3 regions of the Enterococcus malodoratus genome follow, and region 1 is predicted to be linked to each of the others. Evidence: riboswitches for the same ligand, from Rfam matches in the RefSeq annotation. Region 1 holds a riboswitch; each other region holds the start of a gene.
The links. A riboswitch is a leader RNA that binds a small molecule or an ion and turns the genes downstream of it on or off. The one in region 1 is predicted to bind thiamine pyrophosphate.
Positions count from the first base shown of each region.

Region 1 (6,931 bases):
TAATCGAACATTCCATCTCCTGCTGATTCAGCAGGAGATTTTTTGGCGTAGTCAGTTCAGATTTGAATTCAGCACAAAATATTAATAAAAAGAATAGTTTAGATTTATTATTATTTAAAAGCTGAAAGCTCAACGGAGAGTAAGCTCCATGTGTTTTCTTTTATTTTTTAAAAGTTGTTGGAGCAATAATGGCAATAAATGGGTGTTGTTTTTTGTTATACTTAAAAGGGGATGATCGTGATGGATCGATTGAAAAACATCTGTTGCTACGCACCCATGATGGTGTATGCAACACCAGACGTTGAAGCAAAAGTAGATAAATTGTGTTTAGAAATGGTTACGCTTGCGGCGAAAGGCTGGAGTGTGGACCAGTTATATTATCATGCCTTGAAATACGGTAATGAAATCAAAGGCGCTGATATGGTATTATCAGCGGACACCAAAGGGCTAGTCATCATCTTTCGGTCTGAGCAGGAGAGACAGGAGGTGGAAGAATATGCCAGTGAATACTTTTAATCTCAACATCATTCATCAAAAAATGTGTGATGAGTTCATCGCAGATATCTGGATTTTCGCCATCCAAAAATGCATGGACTTGCAGGAGGCCTTCGTTGCAGCTAGAAAAGAAGAGCAGCTTAACTACTTTTATAACTTGATAGACGAAAACGAAGAGATGTTTTTATATGTACATGAAGAATTAGGACTAGATTGCTAGTCCTTTTTTTGCCGTTTACGGATCTATACGTATGAGATCAAATATCTCCTCAAGAACGATTGCCTCGGCCGATTGAAAATTTAGTATACTTAAGCTAAATAATGGTGTATCGGTTTGAAATTTTTTCAATGTCCCAATGGAGTTAGCATGAAGGAGGAACGTTCTATGAGCAAAACACTCAGATTAGTATTTCCCCAATGGCAAGGAGGAAACAATCCAAACTATGTTTTTGGCTCCGAGCTATTGAGTCATATCGTGCCGCAAAGCAATAAGGCCGAAACAATTCGAGTTGCAGTTGAGAAAGATTTTTCGCAAGAATTGCCGCTGGAAAATGGCGTGATCGGTGAAAGCGGACTGTTAGAACAATTGGCAGAAGCTGAGCGGATTTTAGTAGAAAAGGCACCAGAGAAAGTGATTACTTTAGGAGGGGATTGCTCCATATCCCAGGCGCCTTTTGATTATTTACACGGAAGGTATCCTGAATCATTGGGTATCCTTTGGCTAGATGCCCACTCGGATATGTCAACGATCAAGGATAGTACGCGAGGCCACATGATGGTGTTAGGAAATTTGTTAGGACATGGAGCACCGCAGTTTGCGGAAAAAGTTCAACATCCATTCAAAGTCGAGCAGGTTATGCTGGCGGGACTCAAATACGAGGAGCTCCGCCCATGTGATCATCAAGTCGATGATTTAAAAATGAATTATCTAACACCGGCCGAACTTGCTGAAGATAGTCAATTACTTATCGAGTGGATCAATCAGAATCAGTTCAAACAGTTGGCGATTCATTTTGATTTGGATGTTTTATCACCGCAGGATTTTCGTTCGATCAATCCGGGCAAGCCCTACTTAGACCTAGAAAAATTCCCAGCGCCGATCGGAACGATGACACTGGATCAAATCGGACGAATCATTCAGGATGTTTCCGAAAAAACTGAGATTGTCGGATTTAGTATTGGCGAACATTTACCATGGGATGCGATAAATCTGCGGAGAACGTTGGAGAGTGTAGAAATATTTAGTGAATAGAAAAAAGTCAGCGAGTGCTGACTTTTTTTGTTCAACAATGATCATCATTATTCACAATCTCATATTTAATTCCGTCTGGATCATTGAAAAAAACGGCATAGTAGTTGGGACCATGCTGAGGGAAAATCTGTGGTTCATCCAAAATTTCAGCGCCGAGCTCAAGAACTTTTTGATAGATACGATCAACTTCGGTTATGGAGGAGGCTCTAAAGGCGATATGATGGATCGCTCCAGGTTTTCTTCGATGTACAGTGTCGTTTTCAAAAGGTTTCAGCGCGGAACAGATGCCGAAATCATAGGAGCCGTCGAGGTATTCGATGACATTCATATCCAATTCTGCTAAATAAACCTTGATTTTTTTCTTCAAATCAAAACCTAAAGCTTCCATCAGCCCATCGTAAAATGACTCAACTTCATTAATATCTCTCACTGTAACTTGCATATGATCGATCTTCATCGGTAATACCATTCCTAATCCGCCTTTCTAAAAAATCCTATTATATTTTCCAATAAGTCGTTCCATCTACGGTTCGACCCAAGATTCCATATTCGATGAGATAACGTCTGATCGTCACATAATCTGTGAACATTTCAGAAATGATCGCATTGATTTCCTTTTCTGTATAGTGCCTTTCAGGAACAAAATTTTCGGCCAATTTTTGAATCAGAATAATCCGTTTCTTTTCTTTTTTTGGAATTTGTGTGGCTCTTCCTTGTTCGTCAAGAAAAACATTGAAGACTTTTTCTCTTTCCTTTTTAGTGGATACAAATCGTTCATCGGAATCAATTAAAGAGTTCGCGGCAAAATTACTCTGTTCCTTTTCATCGATCGACTCTAGCAGGGCCAATAGAATTTTTGCCTGACGCTTCTTCTCCTTAAATTTAAAGCGGTGATTTCTTACAGCGGAAGTTGTGATGTTCAGCTGCTCCGCGATTTCTTGATCATCGATTCCTTTAGAAAACAAGTTCAAAAAGTTCTTTTGCGTATCGCTTAAACCCGTTTGATTTTTATCGAGGTTCAGCAGCGCGTTAAAGGAACCATCATGTTCATGTTTTAAATGATAGATTATCGCGCCTTCAGCCCGTGCCATCTGACTGTTTGAGCCATTGATTGGATACACGAAACGATCATCAAACGTTTGATCGCAATACAAACATTGAAAAAGAAAATCGCCTTTTTTTGAATAGCCCTTTTTAATCTCTTCAATCTTCAATTCATTTTCCATAATATCCCTCCTGAATAAATGCTAACATAATTATAAAACGTTTGCAAATACGATTGCGATATTGGTATTTGATTAAGCCGTTTTTTCTCTTTTTTCCTTGACCTTCACGCGGCGTCAACCTTTATGATGAAAGAGAAGGGGGAGATGACTATGAACGAATTTAAGGTAACGCTCGTTGATTCGTTGGCGTTTTATCAAAAATGTCTTCGCGAATCTGTCGACGAGAATGTGTTTCGTTATGAAATGATGCAGCCGCTGGAAGGAATGTGGCAGTATTTAAATGCACCGCTTTTTCCGAAAACACCAGGGGGATACGATGTGGTGATGGCGTCAGAAATGATGGGAATTTGGACACCGCGCAAAAGTATTGATTTGATTGAAACAAAAATTGAAGCATTAAGAAGAACCAATATCTTTTCCGAGTATCAGCAAGTGTTCAAAGAAAGTGCGCAACGTTTTAGTGAGATCGGCTATCAGATTCCAGTCGATGAGTTTATCGTGAACATTTTATTAGGTGATCCGGAAAACGGTGTATTGATGGCAAGTGAAGGGTATAGCGGATTTGGCGGGATACCGGGATATATTATGCTGCTAGTCGTCCCGAATGACTTTAATCAAACAAGATTGAAATCAGCCTTGGCTCATGAGTTCAATCATAATGTTCGTTTTACCTATGAACCCTTCAATCATGGAGATGTCAGCGTGGAGGATTATTTAGTTATTGAAGGGTTAGCCGAAGTTTTTGCGGAAGATTTATATGGAGTTGATCAGCGCGGGCCGTGGGTGCAGGAATACGATGCGGAAGAACTGGCATATACGATCGAAGTAATGAAAAATGGGCGTGAGGCCAGAGGATTTGATCAGGTATCGGCTTATATGTATGGCGATGAAGTCGCGAAGGAGCAGGGATATCAACCAGTCGGTCTTTCAAGAAATGCCGGCTATACGATCGGCTATCATTTGGTAAAAGCGTATCTTAAAAATACAGGCAAAACAATCGCAGAAGCAACTGTGACTCCTAGTAAAACAATCGTAAAAGAATCAAGAATATTTGATGAATAATCCGCGACCGGTTAAATAGCAGTCGTTTTTTATAAATAGGTATGCTATACTTTTATCAATTGAATGACACTAGGGGTGCTTTTGAAGCTGAGATTATACCCATTGAACCTGAAACAGTTAGGACTGGCGCAGGGAATGTGTAATGTTAAGAAATTTGTACCCGACCGCTTATTTGTGGCCGGGTTTTCTTATTGTCTGTCTATTTTAGGCATAGAGCCTCCTGCTCATTCTACTAAGAATCAAGGAGGTTTTTTATGTTGCATTAAAAAGTAGTTGTTTGTTTTTGATAGGTTTTAAGAAGGGAGAATAGGCATGACATTTACAGAATTGGCAAGAAAAGAAGCGGCATATTATTGGGAGGCGAGTTTTGAGCATCCCTTTGTTCAATCACTAGCGACGGGAGATTTAGCACCGGAGATTTTCCGCTATTATTTGCTGCAAGATCGTTATTACCTTGAACATTTTAGCAAGCTTTATAGCTATATCGCAGAACAGACGAAGGACGAAGAGGTTCAGGCACAATTGCGAGAAAATGCGGAACATCTTAAGTTAGGCGAGATGGCCATTCGGGAGGAATTCTTTTCAGAATTAGCGATTGACGAAAAAGAAATTCAGGAAACACCAATTGCGCCAACGGCTTATCACTATGTTTCTCATATGTATCGGCAACTGATCGACGGCACGGCAAATACGGCTTTTGCGGGAATGCTGCCGTGTGCGTGGCTTTATCAAGAGATTGGTGTTCGCCTAATTGAGTCGGGTTCACCGCACCCTCTGTATCGGCGATGGATCGAAACCTATGCTGGTGAAGACGCTGCTGAAGGGATCAAAAAGGAACGTGCTCTCTTAGATCGTTTATACGAGGAAAGTCCAAAAGAGGAGCAGCAAAAAATGATCGACGCTTTTGTGATCAGCAGTAAAATGGAATACGCATTTTGGGAAATGGCTGCGAAGTTAGAAAAATGGTAGATCGAAAAAGATCGTTCGAATAGGAACGGTCTTTTTTCTTTTTATAAAAAGTAATTGACAGAGAATGACGGTTCTATGATAGAATGCAAGTAATCACTTGCATTAATTAGGAGGCGTGTAAAATGATTTCGGGAGCTGAATTGGTTGTTAAGGCATTAGTAAATGAGAAGGTTGAAGTTTGTTTCGCATATCCAGGCGGACAGGCGATTGATTTGTTTGATGCACTTTATCAGCGGGAAGAATTTCGAGTAGTATTGCCAAGGCATGAGCAGGGACTGATCCATGCCGCTGATGGTTATGCCCGTTCAACAGGAAAAGTCGGCGTTTGTATGGTCACAAGTGGACCGGGGGCGACTAACTTAATCACAGGAATTGCGACAGCCGGGTATGATTCTTCACCTTTGGTTTGTATTACCGGACAGGTTTCGACACATCTGATTGGGAAGGACGCTTTTCAAGAGGTCGATATGGTTGGAATCAGCCGATCAATTGCCAAATATGCGGTTACTGTCAAAAAAAGAGTGGAACTGGGCACAATTCTGAAAAAGGCCTTTGTGATCGCACAATCAGGAAAACCGGGAGTCGTTGTGGTAGATATCCCTAAAAACGTTCAACAAGAGCTTGGTTCAGAAGAATATCCAGAAAAGGTCACGATTCGCGGCGGTCAGAAAATACAGGAAATCCCGACCAGTGAAATCAAATCTGTTGTTGAACTATTAAACAATGCAAAAAAGCCAGTCCTACTCGTTGGAGGCGGTGTGCATCGTGGAAAGGCCCACAAAGAATTAATGGATTTTGTTGAAAAAAGCGGAATCCCCGTTGTTACTACGATCATGGGAAAAGGTGCGCTGCCTAGTAACCATCCAAGTTACATTGGCAACGTAGGAATTCATGGAAGCTATGCCGCAAATCAAGCAATCATAAATAGTGATGTCCTCTTTGCTCTTGGCACGCGTTTGAACGACCGTGTGACAGGAAATCCAGCGAACTTCTGTCGTTCAGCTAAGCTGATTCATCTGGATATTGATCCTGCGATCATAGACAAAAACGTGGATGCTTCTATCAGAATGGTCGGCAATATAAAAACTGTTTTACCAAAGATCACCGAATCGCTGAATGTTAAGGATCACAATTGCTGGCTGCAAGAAGTAAAAAAAATGGACGGATCCGTTCCAGTTCACATGAAAGAAAAAGGATTGACACCAGAAATCATTATCAAGAAAATCAATCAACATTTTACAAACGCCATCGTTGTAACCGATGTAGGGCAGAATCAACTTTGGACGACGCAATTTCTTGAAGTGACTAAAGATAGACAATTATTGACTTCAGGCGGGTTAGGGACAATGGGATTCGGTTTTCCCGCTTCCATCGGAGCAAAATTAGGAAATCCAGGAATGGATGTTCTAACGATCACTGGCGATGGCGGATTTCAAATGAATCTGCAAGAACTTGCCACGACAATGCTGGAAAAAATTCCAATCATTGTTTGTATTTTCAACAATGGCTGCTTGGGCAATGTCAGACAATGGCAAGAGATGTTCTATGATAAACGCTATTCTTATACCATGCTAAAAAAGGAGACGTCACAGTATGTTCCTGATTTCGTTGCGTTAGCCCACAGTTATGGCGCTGAAGGTCATAGAATAACCAGAATAGAAGAAATTGATGGAGCCTTCAATCAAGCGAAAGCGGTCAAAGAAAAAACAGTGGTTTTGGAATTCATGCTGGAGACAGAGCAAAAAGTTCTGCCGATTGTTGCACCGGGTCAAAGTTTAAAGGAAATGATTATTTATGAGTAAAACTGAACAGAGATGGTTGAGTGTGTATGTTGAAAATGAAATAGGGGTATTGGCAAGGGTTTCTGGATTATTTTCAGGAAAATTGTATAATTTAAATAGTTTAACTGTCGGAGAAACAGAATCTG
Region 1 is NZ_JAQDPG010000002.1:16,756-23,686, forward strand. Features, by position in the region: gene PGP85_RS03385 (excinuclease ABC subunit UvrA) at 1-26, shown strand, start outside; gene PGP85_RS03390 (hypothetical protein) at 241-516, shown strand; gene PGP85_RS03395 (hypothetical protein) at 497-715, shown strand; gene PGP85_RS03400 (arginase family protein) at 881-1,747, shown strand; gene PGP85_RS03405 (VOC family protein) at 1,779-2,216, opposite strand; gene PGP85_RS03410 (DUF2087 domain-containing protein) at 2,245-2,973, opposite strand; gene PGP85_RS03415 (DUF2268 domain-containing protein) at 3,124-4,035, shown strand; TPP riboswitch at 4,097-4,188, shown strand; gene tenA (thiaminase II) at 4,348-5,004, shown strand; gene ilvB (biosynthetic-type acetolactate synthase large subunit) at 5,127-6,806, shown strand; gene ilvN (acetolactate synthase small subunit) at 6,799-6,931, shown strand, end outside.

Region 2 (6,931 bases), on a different contig from region 1:
GAAAATGTTGCGCTTAATTTGATCGGCATTTCAAACTGCCGCAAAATCGTTTCAATAAATTCCTGCGGTGTATACACTTGTACTGGTGAGACATTTACCCAGTAGGCAAAAAATTCCAAAAAGGCTAGGCTGAGCATTTCTGTCGGTACGTGTGTTCCAAAAAACTTTTGCAATTCGGGATACAACGCTTCTTTTTTGAGAATGATCTCTGTTTTTGCATAGCGTAAGAAATCTTTTGTGATCATTTCAAAATTGGAGTGGCAACTGAAAAAGTAGCGATAGCCTTGAAGTTCATCAAATGCCCGTTTTGTCTCTAAGTAGCCTAGATCGATATTTTCTGATGAGCGAGCACTTTGAAACAGCAGCAAATCACCCAATCCCCAAGGACTCGCCAACGCTAATTCAGCAACATTATCTGGTAAGCGATATTTTTTATCCAAACCAGGACCATGAACATCTACCACGATCAGTTCGGTGATCGGTTTTTGCAAGGCGATATCGACCGGCAAATTGTTGCGGTAGCCGCCATCTACATAATAATCATCCTTAATTTTTGCCATCGCCATCATTGGGAAAAAAGCAGCAGAGGCTAACAGCCAATCGATAATTTCTTCTGCCGGACATTCATTGAGTGAGACAATCACTTCTTGGAAAGCTGGCACTTTCGTCGTGACAACGTAAAACGGACAGCCTGTTTGAATTTTTGGTTCATCTAAACGTTCTTCTAATAACCCTCTAAGCGGCTCTGAAGAGACACCCCGTTGCTGCAAAGAGACTTTAATAAACGTACGCAGTTGATCCACTTGAGCTGAAAAATCCAGCTCTTCCACTTCTTTGAAGGTGATATCCAAGACTTTATCGGTCTCGATTTCTTCCCACAATGCCAAGGCTTGATTGTAATCACCTTGTGCGATCAACGCACCATTTAACCCGCCAACCGAGGTTCCTGTGATCACCTCGAATTGAATGTTTTTCTCCAATAAAGCCTTCCAAACACCAATTTGATAAGCACCTCGGGCACCGCCGCCGCCTAAGACCAAACCTGTGTGGTAAACCAATTCTTTTTGCCAAAGTCCATCTAAGAGTTGATAACCTTGGTCAATTAACCATTGCTGCAAAATCAAATTAGCCTCAAGTTTCAAATATAATGCTCGTTTGAATTTTTGACGAGCAGCATTTTCTAACAATAAAAAGGCTGTCTGCCAGCCAAGATTCAGTGAGATCAGCAAATTATTAATTTGCCATGTATTATCCTTATCTATTTTATCTACTAACAGCCATTGGGATTTACGTTGCAGCCAAAATCCTTCTCCACGCTTAACCGCCGCTAAAAACTCTGAGCGAGCCTGTCCATGAGATGGATAGAAAGGAAACAGCAACTGTGTCTGTTGAAATTTTTTCCAAGACGCCAGCAAATCCGAGACAAAAATTCTTTTTAACTCCATCGCTTCCTCCCTTGATTTGTCCTCTATCAAATAAATTCAGCATGTTTGTTCCAGTATAGCAGAAATTTTCCCGCAACAAAAAACTCCAAGGCAGGCCTTGAAGTTTTTTGAGTAAAAGCAGGGCAGAAATGACTCGCCTCTGTCACCGCTAAAATTAATATGTTCGCTGTTCCATTTCAAAAGCCTTGCGCATCGTGTCTGTCGCGTTGTTGACAGAGGTCATAGCAACTAAATCCCCTTGCACGATGATCCGCGTCACACCTTCGATCTCGCCGCAAGTGATCAGAGTGACTTGCTGTTTGTCCGGATGGACATCTAAATACTTCACTTCTGTCGGTTGAACCCGAACCTTTAGCGTTGTTTTGTACGTATAGATATTATGCAGATCGGTCAGATAGATCAAATCACCTTCTTTTACCCCTTCAAGCGGAGTAAACAAAAGTCCTGGACGATCGGCACGATGACTTGCCAGAGCATAATTGCCTTCACCCATTTTTTGATCTGGCGCCAAAGTGCCCGCACCATATAGAAGAACCTCATTAGATAGTCCTTTAAAAATCGGTAAATTTACTTCTACAGACGGAATCGCGATCCCGCCAATCACAGGTAAGCGTTTATTGTCTAACTGTGCTTGTAAAACTGCTTCCGTACTAGCCGGCTGTACCGCATCAAAATCAAAAGATGCGTCTTTTTGCAGATTTTTATCGATCTCCGTGCGATCCATTTTCGCGACGGCATAACGATCACCATTATACTGCATCAAAAAATATTTGATTTGATTGTTAAAAATCAAAGCTAACCCTACTAATAGTAATAAGAAAAGAAAAATATTTATCAGCCAATTTCTTTTTTTCTTCATCCCAAACCTCCTGCGCTCTCGCATCAATCATATCATACTCTTTTCTATTAAGTGACACTACATTCACTTAATAGAAAAAAATTAAAAAAAGAAATAAATGCATTAAGAAGTCGTTATTTATTAAAATGATTTTAAATGTTAAAAAGGGCCTTCAATGTTGCAGTTTTTAAGGCATTTGTAATCTAATTTTAAAATAAAAGATACGAGCTTTTTTTTTATTATTGAGTTAAAATGATTGTGACGACTATTAGAAAGGGTGAAAATTTGTGCCAGATACGTTATTTGCATATATCGATTCCACAAGTAATGCGGTACTCTCAAAAGGTTTTTCACCCAACGATTTTGTTGACGGAATTGTCCATCACCCTAAACATTTGTTATTGCTAGACCCTGTCGCAGAAGCTGGAGAATATGAACCGCATACCGGCTTAAAGGTCGTAAATAGTCCTGAACAAGTCCAACAATTTTTTAACAACAAAGTCTTCACTCAGTCAAAAGGAACGAAGTGGATCGACTTTAATGATCTCGCGATGTTGAAAGAGTTAACACCATTAGAAATATCAGAATTGCTTTATTTTGGGCATATGCGGACGCATCTGCATTCTCCCTTTTTCTATAAATTACAAAACAACTTTGTATATTTCAATTTAGGCAATGAAACTATGCGTGTTTATTATCGCTACTTGGATGAATTTTACCGCATCCTTGCCAGCAAGTTGACTCGCATCGTTCTGGAAAAAGTCAATGATCGCCGCTCGTTTTTCCGTAAAGGTTCTTCCGTTGCACCGCTTGACGGCGAACTGTTGAAGGAATTATATCCGATCTTGCAAGAGGGTGCAATCTTTTGCCTCGACCAGTCTGAACTAAAAAATAAAATCTACCACATCCCCATCTTTTTATCGGATGAAAAGGGATGGCGGCGCAGTCCGAAAAACTATAAGAAGGAACAACAGATCGCAGAGATCACTTACGACACATCCAAACAGCTTTGGTCTTTGGATGTGGAGAATGATGACCCTGTCTTCTCATTCCGTTAAAAAAAGCATTTGTCCCGTTTGGGACAAATGCTTTTTCTTTATTGGTGACTTCGTTTTTGAATTAGATTACCGTCCTTCGGCAAATACAATTGTGGTACCTTTTCAGCTACCAATACGGCGACAATCGCTGTCACAATTGCTGTTGCCAAACCGCTGGCACCGTTCATCACAAATGAAAAGATCCAAGGATTCATGCCCCACAATGCATAACTGCCCCAAAAAACGACACCGGCGATAAAATGCCAAAAGAATTTGGCGCCCGTTCCAACGAAGGTCCCATAGACGATATTTTTTCGTGCGGCCTGCATGTCGTCGGCAAGTATTGCTTGCTGAACTTTTTTGGCATATACTCCGGCAAATCCAGCAAAGGTAAATGCGATCGGGTATTCAATTAATACTTGAATGACACTCAAAAAATAAACATCCCCCGCTGGAAAATGCAAGATTCCCCAGATAAAGGCCGATAGCAACGCTGGTTTTACTCCACGCCGCAATGCGAATAGGACCATCGGGATCATTCCTAATGATACCGTAAAGCTGCTGCCGATCGTTGTTGGGATCAATGAAAGCATGAAAGCCAATGCTGCCACGATTGTCCCTTCGATCATGATTCTTGTTTTGTTGGTTTTACTCATAAAAAAACTCCTCCTTTTGAACATACAGTCCACAAAGGAGAAGTAACTATCATTACTTCATCACAATTCCTACGCTCGAATAACCGAAACAGGTACTAGGGTTTAGAGTAATCTCAATCTCAGCCCGAGGGCTCCCCTTTGCGAAAGTATTATTCTATTTTTAGTACATTCAGAGTATACCAGATGTCTGATCACTCGTAAATGTATAAAGTACTTTTATCGTGAGATACTTTCCTGATCACCGCTTGGCGATAAGGTCGTCACCTTTTTGATCCGATCAATTGTCAACATGACCAGTTGATTCTCTTGGGTCCGAATAACGATAGAATCATTGGTCACTACTTTAGGCAGCCACCCTGAGATCGTTTGAAATTTTTCTTCATCTTTTTCGTCTTGCACTTGAATGACTACTAAACTATTTTGCAGAGCCGCCATCTTCAGTTTGAGAAAAATGTTCTCGTTAGCTTGCTCTTGGGCACGTTTTTCAGCAGAATCATTCAAAAAATCCGAGATGAAACGATACGATGAATTCGAAAACAGCTTAATTAAATTCTTTTTAGGCTTCTCGTTTTTAGTCATTCAGCTTCCTCCTATCAAGAGCATGGTTGCGTAGTTTGATTTTACTTAAATTTCTGGGAAAAAACAAGGAATCTAGTCCTTTTCCAGAAAAGTTAACCATTCGTTTAAACCTTTTTGAATTAAATCGTAGGTTTCTTCAAAATTACCGGTATACCATGGATCAGGGATGCTTTCTCCCGTATGACCGGGAACAAGGTCTAAGTACAAATAGATTTTGTTCTCAGTGCCATCTGGGGCTATCGCTTGAAGATCGCTGACATTTTCTTGATCCATCCCGATGATAAAATCGGCATTATAAAAATCTTCGGTGGTCACTTGCCGGGCACGCATTCCTTTGGTCGAAATGTGATGCTGCGATAGCAGTTTCTGTGTTCCGCGATGGGGTGGATTTCCAACCTCCCAACGACTCGTGGCCGCTGAATCAACTTGGAAATTATCATCCTGCCGCTTTTGGAAGGCATCCCGAAAAACCGCTTCGGCCATCGGTGAACGGCAAATATTTCCCATACAAACAAATAGAATCTTTTTCATGTCATTCCTCCTGTGCTATAGTCAATTTATCGAAATGAAACGAGGGATCGTAAATGAGTAGAATTTATCTTTCCGCCAAACTGCCTGAGCTTGGCACAAAATTATTAAAAGAAGCAGCGCTTGAATATAAGGTCTATGAAGGCGACGGGTTGATTTCGAAAGAAGAATTGATCGAAAACGTCGCTGATTGTGAAGTTTTAATTTGTCCGCTTTCAACCCAAGTCGATCGTGATGTCATCGATGCCGCACCAAAATTGAAACTGATCGCGAACTTCGGAGCAGGCTTCAACAATATCGATAGCGCTTATGCAAAAGAGCGGAAAATCTATGTAACAAATACACCCATAGTCTCTACCAATGCGACAGCGGAATTGACCGCTGGTTTGATCATCGCCTTATCTCGCCGCATCGTTGAAGGGGATCATTTGATGCACGGCAAAGGCTTTGACGGATGGGCTCCATTATTTTTCTTAGGTCATGAACTGAAAGATAAAACTTTGGGAATTATCGGCATGGGAAAGATCGGTCAAGCCTTGGCGCAAATGATGAACGCCTTTGGCATGAAGATCATTTACAACCAGCGTCACCCATTAACTTCTGAACTAGAAGAAAAATTACAGGCAACCTATTATTCACAGGCTGAAGTGATCCAACAAGCAGATATCTTAACGTTGCACGCGCCGTTAACCGAGGACACCCATCATTTATTGACCAGCGATGCGTTTAAACAAATGAAAGACAGTGCCCTTTTGATCAATGCCGCACGCGGACCTCTAATCAATGAGAGTGATCTGCTTCAAGCCTTAAAAAACCAGCAGCTTACCGGTGCCGCTTTGGACGTCTATGAGTTCGAACCCAAGGTTACTGAAGGGTTGAAAGAGCTGCCGAACGTCATCTTGACTCCGCATATCGGTAATGCCAGTGTAGAAGCACGCGACCAAATGGCCGCAATCGTTGTGAAAAATGCGATTGCCTTAATCAATCAACAACCAATCAAATATATCGTAAATGGACTGGACTGAGCTTAACGCTCGTTCCAGTCTTTTTCATATAAGCGATAAGCAAAAAACTCGATGTCCTTAGCAAAACGAAATAATTGTGCCGCAATTGTAATTGGCGGTTGATCCGCTCCGGCTAGTAACCAGTCGATCAAAATTCCGCCGCAGCCATGGGCCAAGAAGCGGGCATAAAATTCCTTGTCAGTTTGCGAGAGCTCACCTTCTTGATCAACCTCATCAAATAGGCGTACAAATAGGCGTTTCGCCAGTTCATTAAACTCTTTCGTTAATACTTTGGGGATCGCCGTCACCGTATTCAAATAGAATTGATGACAGATCTGCATTTCCTTTAACATCTTCAGAACAGATTCTTCCCAATTCGTCAACGCCAGCTCGTCTGAAACCAAATATTGCAGGCCCCGGCGATAATAGGCGTAGTGGAGCAGATCATTTTTGTCCTTAAAGTGATAATAAAATGTCTGGCGGTTCAAGCAGGCCTTTTGACTGATATCTTGAACAGTGATTTTGTCATAATTTTTTTCTTGGCACAACGCGACTAACGCTTTGACAATTGTTTCTTTGGTCGCTTTTCCTTCCGCCATTTTTTCACCTTCTATGCTTGATAAGGGTAGTTGAAGTGTTCATAAGCCAACGGTGTCGCCATGCGCCCCCGTGGTGTCCGTTTAATAAAACCTTTTTGGATCAAGTAGGGTTCGTACATATCTTCTACGGTTTCACGTTCCTCACCGATGTTGACTGCTAATGTACTTAAGCCGATCGGTCCGCCGTGATACAGTTCGATCATTGTCTTCAATAATTTTTGGTCAATATAATCCAATCCCGCTGC
Region 2 is NZ_JAQDPG010000006.1:37,237-44,167, forward strand. Features, by position in the region: gene PGP85_RS10880 (patatin-like phospholipase family protein) at 1-1,445, opposite strand, end outside; gene PGP85_RS10885 (class A sortase) at 1,600-2,304, opposite strand; gene PGP85_RS10890 (hypothetical protein) at 2,571-3,341, shown strand; gene thiT (energy-coupled thiamine transporter ThiT) at 3,380-3,976, opposite strand; TPP riboswitch at 4,026-4,124, opposite strand; gene PGP85_RS10900 (hypothetical protein) at 4,193-4,555, opposite strand; gene PGP85_RS10905 (low molecular weight protein-tyrosine-phosphatase) at 4,628-5,086, opposite strand; gene PGP85_RS10910 (2-hydroxyacid dehydrogenase family protein) at 5,140-6,108, shown strand; gene PGP85_RS10915 (TetR/AcrR family transcriptional regulator C-terminal domain-containing protein) at 6,111-6,686, opposite strand; gene ruvB (Holliday junction branch migration DNA helicase RuvB) at 6,698-6,931, opposite strand, start outside.
Region 2: another riboswitch for thiamine pyrophosphate. It lies ahead of thiT (energy-coupled thiamine transporter ThiT); the one in region 1 lies ahead of tenA (thiaminase II).

Region 3 (6,931 bases), on a different contig from region 1:
TAAGAACACGAGCGCTGCCATCAATAGACCAAACATTTTAATCAACGAAGCCAGTGGTTTTTCATTAGCGAAATGTCCTCCAACAGTATTACCAATGGCCACCATCACACCGTAAACGATCAAAATAATCACAACTGCGCTGGCTGAAAAACCAAAGCCCTCTAAAATCGGGGATAGATAAGTGTAAGCCGCGAATGTTCCGCCATACCCAAAAGCAGTGATCAAGAAAGACATCACTAATGGCTTATTGGTAAATATCCGAGCAAAACCCTTCAAGTCAACCTTACCAGGAATTGGCAAATGACGAGGAACCAAGAAACTGCTGGCAATCAGACCTAGTAATCCAACGACAGCGATAAAAATGAAGGACATGTTCCAAGATGTTTGCTGACCAATAAATGTTCCCAGCGGCACACCCGTCACTGTCGCTACAGTTAAACCAGTAAACATGATGGCGATCGCACTTGCACGTCGTGAAGGTTCTACGACATCAGCTGCGATAACCGTTGATACCGACATAAAGATTCCATGAGCCAACGCTGCTAAAATACGACCCAGTAATAAAATCATAAAGGTTGGTGCAAAAGCTGCCAGCAAATTTCCACCAATGAACAATGCCATGATACCAAGCATCAAATTTCGACGATTCCATTTTCCTGTTAAAACAGTCAGCAATGGCGCGCCGATCGTAACTCCTAACGCATATAAAGAAACAGTCAAGCCCGCTTGAGCCAATGTAACGTTGAAGCTTTTGACGATCATCGGTAAAAGTCCAACACTGATAAATTCAGTCGACCCAATCGCAAAGGCGTTGATTGCGAGAGCTAGTAAAGTTAAGTTTGGTGATATTTTCTTTTCCATGTTGTTCCTCCAAAAAAAGTATTTGTAACCTACGAGAAGATACTATATACTGTTGATGACCTTTTGATAAGTACCCACTTTTTTGTACTATAGGTACCTTTTAGTAACTTTTGGATCATATCAATGTTTTTAGGAGGAATTTTTTTGGAGAATCGTGCATATATGATTGGTGTCGAAGCAACAATGGATGTTATCGGCGGAAAATGGAAACCCATTATTCTTTGTAACCTTCGTCATGGACCAATGCGTCCCAGTGATTTGAAACGCGGAATTACAGGGATCAGCCAAAAAATGCTGACACAACAGCTGCGGGAATTAGAAGACGACAATATCATTGATCGCAAAGTCTATCAGCAAGTCCCACCGAAAGTCGAATATTCATTAAGCGACTACGGCCGCAGTCTTTCAGATATTTTAGATAGTCTATGCAGTTGGGGCGAGCAGCATGTCTCCCACTTACAAGAACAGGGACAAGATATTTGTTTGAAAGCAAACTAAAAAGAAGTTGAGACATTGAAGTGCGAATAGTTAGATTTTTGATCTAACTATTCGCACTCGCTTTACATGCCCAACTTCTTTTTTATTTGATCACGATATCATCTGTCATTTTTGCCCAATGATTGGTTGGTCCATGTCCATGACCGACGAAAATTGGTTGGCTGATCGCTGCTTGGATAAATTTCTTTCCAATAATGATCGCCTCTTTTAATTCCACCCCTTTGGCTAATTCAGCCGCTATACACGCCGAAAAAGTATCACCCGTTCCATGTGTATTAGCTGTAACAACTCTTGGAGCACTCATCCAAAAACTTTCTCCCGATGCCAATAAGACAAAGTCCGCTGCCTCTTCGTTTTGGCTATGTCCGCCTTTAACGACGACATTTTTTGTTCCTAAGACCTGTAATTTTTTGGCTGCATCAATCATTTCCTGGTCTGTAACGATCCGCTGCCCAATGATCACTTCTGCCTCTGGCAAATTCGGTGTAACGATCGTGGCTAACGGTAATAATTGTTCATTGATGGTTTTCACGGCATCACTTTGCAGCAAGTGATGGCCGCCCTTTGCCACCATTACTGGGTCAACAACTAGCGGGCCAAAGTCGACTTCTTTTAGCTTCTTAACCACTGTTTCTACCCGTTCCACGTCTGCCAGCATCCCTGTCTTTGCAGCTCCAATCGCAAAATCTGCTGCTAATGAATCAAACTGCTCTTCAATAAAGGCACTTGGAATCGCCATGCTATCTTGCACGCCATAGGTATTTTGCGACGTCAGTGCCACGATAATACTCATGCCAAAAGCTTTTCGCGCTTGGAAGGTTTTTAAATCTGCTTGGATTCCTGCTCCGCCGCCGGAATCAGAGCCGGCGATCGTTACGACTTGAGGTGTTGCATTGATCATTTTTGTTCCTCCAATACTTCTTCGATTTTTTGTTTTAAATGGCGAACCTTTTCCCCGACATCCTTCGCCCGCATGATCTCACTAACGATCGAAACACCTGCGATGCCCGTTCCGCAAAAATCGATCAAATTGTCTTCTTTAATCCCGCCGATCACAACACTTGGAATCCTTACAGCCTCATTGATAGCTTTCAAGGTTTCAATCGAAGTCAATGCAGTATCCTTGGTTTTCGTTGAAAAAATTGCTCCGATACCCAAATAATCTGCACCCGCTTCTTCGGCTTCCAATCCTCGTTCCACGGTCTTTGCTGAAACGCCCAATATTTTTTCTGGGCCGATCATAGCTCGGACGATCTCTACCGGCAGTTCATCATCTCCGATATGGACACCTGCCGCATCAACTGCCAAACAAATATCCACTCGGTCATTGATGATCAATGGTATCTGATACCGATCCGTGATTGCTTTTACCTGTAAAGCCAAATCATAAAATTTTCCTGCCACTAATTCTTTTTCTCGTAATTGAACAAGTGTCACACCATTTTTACAAGCCGCATCAATCACCGATAAAAATTCTGCCTCGTTAAAATCATAACGTCCAGTCACAAGATATAACGTTAAGTCCATTGTTTTTCCCATCCCTTCACCGCAGTCCACCAATTTTTTTCCATCAGAATCGACAGTTGGTTCAACGTTTCCTGACGGAATGCGGCCAAGCCAATCAGGTCTCCTGCTTGCTCTCCGCAAAGATTAAAATAGCTGACCGCCGTAACAGCTGCATCTGCCGCACTCACTCCATTCCCTAACAGAGCCGCGATCAATGCTCCGACGATATCGCCTGTTCCAGTAAAACGATCTAATGCTGGCACCCCGTTCTTCAAACACCAAATACGCTTTTGATCAACGATAATATCTTGACTGCCAGTGGCTAAAAAAATCGTATTTGGATAGGTCGCTGTTAATTTCTGCATTGCTTCTGATAGCTCTTCTATAGCTGTCTCACTTTGATCTAATACACTGCCGTCTACTCCTCGAGCATAGCTCGGCAATCCGCAAAAATTCCGCAACTCAGAAATATTTCCCTTCACCACAGTTGGTCGTTCTGCGACTAGCCAGCGTCCGACCTGATCGCGAACCTGGCTAACACCGTATCCAACGAGATCAATAACTGTAGGCTTTTGTAGTTTTTTGGCTAGTTTACTAGCGGCTACCAAACTTTTTTGCCGTTCTTCCGACAAATGACCAAGATTCAACAGCAAACTGTCTGTCTGCTGAAACAACTCTTTGAACTCTCTTGTATCCGAGGCCATGATCGGCTTTGCGCCTACATACAGCAAGGCATTCGCCAGTGTTTCGCAAGTCACCTCATTCGTTATACAATGAACTAATGGCGCATTCTCTAACGGAAATACTTTTGAAAAATTCGTTTTGATCATCCAAACATCCTCTCACTCAAAAATAAGCGCTGCCAACGTTTAAAAATCGTCGTCTCCTGCAGCTTAACCAACACGACAAAGGCAATTGCCGAACCAATCAAAGCCGCACCGATAAATCTTGGGGTGTAAATCAACCAATACAAATCACTTTGACTCCCGGTGAACCAGACCATCACAGGATACGACAATAGTGAGCCGATAATCCCTGTGCCCACAATTTCACCTATCATCGACCAGACCAGCCTTTTTCCCAAACGATAAAATAGTCCCGCAAAAAATGCCCCAAATACTGCACCGGTTAAAGCTAACGGCGGAATGCCCAACATCGTCATCCGAATCAAAGCACAAACGAATGCCATCGCAGTTCCATAGATTGGCCCCAACAATACTCCAGCGATAATATTCATGACACTGGACATCGGTGCCATCCCTTCGATTCGCATTAGTGGTGACAGAACAACATCCAACGCAACCATTAAAGCCAGTAATGTTAATTTGTGGATTTTATTTTTCTCCACGACAAATACCCTCCCTTTATTAGAGAAATGCGCAACAGACATCCAAAATTAGCTAACGTAAATTTGAATGATCTTTATCCGCATACCTTTTCACTAATCCATGCTGCAAAAATAAATCACTTCGCCATAACCTGATTAAAATGAAATCGGCAAAAAAGAGTGTCTGAAAAGACAGAAAAACCCAACCAAAATAAACTGGTCGGGTACGATTAGTTAACTAGCTACATTTCCCTGCGACAGTCTTAACTGCATCAGGTTCAATGGGTATAATCTCAGCTAAACAGCACCCCAAATGTTTCTCTTCAATTGCTTGGAGTATAACATACTTTTTTTAATTCAACTAGCGTATACGGAGAAAACAAACACGGATTATTTTGCTAGATCACTTCTTTGTGTTAGAAAATTTTCAAACATCCTTTATACTTAGAGAAAATAGAGAGGATGTTTTTATGTCTAAACCAGATTTTTCGGCGATCCATCATATCGCCATCATTGTTTCTGACTATCAAAAAGCGAAGCACTTCTATGTTACTGTACTCGGTTTGCCGATCATTCGCGAAAATTTCCGTCCGGAACGTCAAGACTACAAACTAGATTTACAGTTAAACGATGCGGAACTAGAAATCTTTGCTGTACAAAATCCGCCAAAGCGTCCCAGTTTTCCTGAAGCAGCCGGTTTGCGCCACTTGGCATTTAAAACAGAGGATATCGAAGCCACCATCGCTTATTTAAACAGCCACGGAATCGACTGCGAGCCTTTGAGAACCGATGATTTCACAGGCGAGAGGATGACTTTTTTCTTTGATCCGGATGGTCTTCCGCTAGAATTGCATGAATAATAGCAAAAACATCCCTTTCTAGAGCAAAATCATCTACTCTAGAAAGGGACATTTAACTACTCCTGAAATTTTTATACTTCTTCCACAGGATATTTAATCGCATTTTTCTTTAATTTTTCACTAATGATCTCATCAATATCAAAATCCAAATTATCCGCCATCATATAAGAATAGATCAGTACATCGGCCAATTCTTCTTTTAAACGTTCCGTTTGCGTGCGCGCTTCTTCAGAATCCTTCCACTGGAAAAGTTCTAACAGCTCTGCAGATTCCAAACAAATCGATAAAGCAAGATCTTTTTCGTTATGAAACGGACGCCAGTTTCGTTCATCACGAAATTGATTGATTTTTTCCATGCTAGTCATACGTCAACCTTCTTTCGCTACTATTCTACCATAGAAACAAAGTTGCGATTTTTTTCAAGCTCATTGATCATTTCTTGAATCCAACGTGTACTTTGTCTTGTCAGAAAAGGATCGATTACAACTACTGGATAGTCCACCGGCAGTCCTTCTGCGGAACCCGTCGTAATCAAGCAGTCATAATGCCTCAACTCATTATGTAATTGGAAAGTGCCGCCAGATAATTTTTCAAAATTGACGATCATTAAATTCCCATAGATCGTATCAGAAATTTGCTTTGCTAAAAAGCTTTCTTCTGTTGGTGTTAAATCAGATAACAGCAGAATCTTCAGCAAAGGTTCCTGGCTAGCCAACCATCTCATACTCTGTTCTTCTGTCGTGATCAATAAGTAAGTATAGTTTCGTACAAAGTCTTCTTCCTGATACATTTCGTATTTATCAACAAACCTCTGTACCAAAGCCTTCACTTTTTCCAGCCCGCAGTTATAAACTTTTGAAACCTCGGACAAAAAAACAGTTCGATTACGCCGCAACAAGCACACATAACTCCCTTGTGGATTGTAAAGGTAGAAATCATTTGATAGGACAGTTGCCAAATTGATTTTACTTTGTCTATCCAAATGATAACCCAGCATTTCATTATATTTTTCCACTAGTTCATAATGGCGGGTAAATAATTGCTGGTATTTTTCATTGTCCTTCATTGCAAGTTCCCGATGGGGCGTACTGAATACGATAGAATCAGAAAAGATTAACCATAGACCATCACGTACTATTTCCGGCGTCAAAACAAGGTCTGTCGCCTCTCTGACAGCCTGCTTCAATGCCTTAAAAGATAATTCCATCGGCAATCGAAATCCTGCCGTTCGTAATTCTTGTTTAGGATACCTATGCCCATTTTTAATTCGCCAAATACTAATATAGAAATTGTAGACTAAGCGTTTTTGAAAGATATATTTTTCATGAATCTGATTGATTTTAACCAAATCCTGCACATATCGTTCAATGATGTGATAATGCTTGGCGGGCAATTTAGGCAAGGTACTCTCAAAGGCATTTTGCCGTTCGCTATAAAAGCGAAAATAAAAATTGCGAATCTCTCCCTCGTCACCTTCCACCCGCAACGGACGGTAGCACAACTCCATCCCTGCTTGAGTCAATGTCTTTTCGATTTTCTTTAAATAGCGTTGCGTATTTGATGAACTGAGATACAGCTTTTTAGCCAATGCCGTGATGTTTTCGCATTCCTCATACAATAGTTCTTCAATGATTTGAAATTCAGGATTGGTAGTTAAAATATTGGCATACAGATTTCCCAGACTGACTTTTTTATCAATAACTAAACGATAGAGACCTTTTGTCTTCTTAATTTGAAATTTCGTATGGCCTTCATTAATCAATTCGATATCATTCAATAAAATTGGTAATGAGCAATTCAGTTTGTTCATTAATTGATCGCTCGACCAACCATCACGACGATAATATAGTTGTTCTAATAGCGCTAATCGTCGTTTGTT
Region 3 is NZ_JAQDPG010000006.1:236,015-242,945, forward strand. Features, by position in the region: gene PGP85_RS11905 (MFS transporter) at 1-861, opposite strand, end outside; gene PGP85_RS11910 (winged helix-turn-helix transcriptional regulator) at 1,006-1,359, shown strand; gene thiD (bifunctional hydroxymethylpyrimidine kinase/phosphomethylpyrimidine kinase) at 1,442-2,260, opposite strand; gene thiE (thiamine phosphate synthase) at 2,257-2,886, opposite strand; gene PGP85_RS11925 (hydroxyethylthiazole kinase) at 2,877-3,695, opposite strand; gene thiW (energy coupling factor transporter S component ThiW) at 3,692-4,213, opposite strand; TPP riboswitch at 4,425-4,514, opposite strand; gene gloA2 (SMU1112c/YaeR family gloxylase I-like metalloprotein) at 4,663-5,052, shown strand; gene PGP85_RS11940 (nucleotide pyrophosphohydrolase) at 5,124-5,417, opposite strand; gene PGP85_RS11945 (helix-turn-helix domain-containing protein) at 5,438-6,931, opposite strand, start outside.
Region 3: another riboswitch for thiamine pyrophosphate. It lies ahead of thiW (energy coupling factor transporter S component ThiW); the one in region 1 lies ahead of tenA (thiaminase II).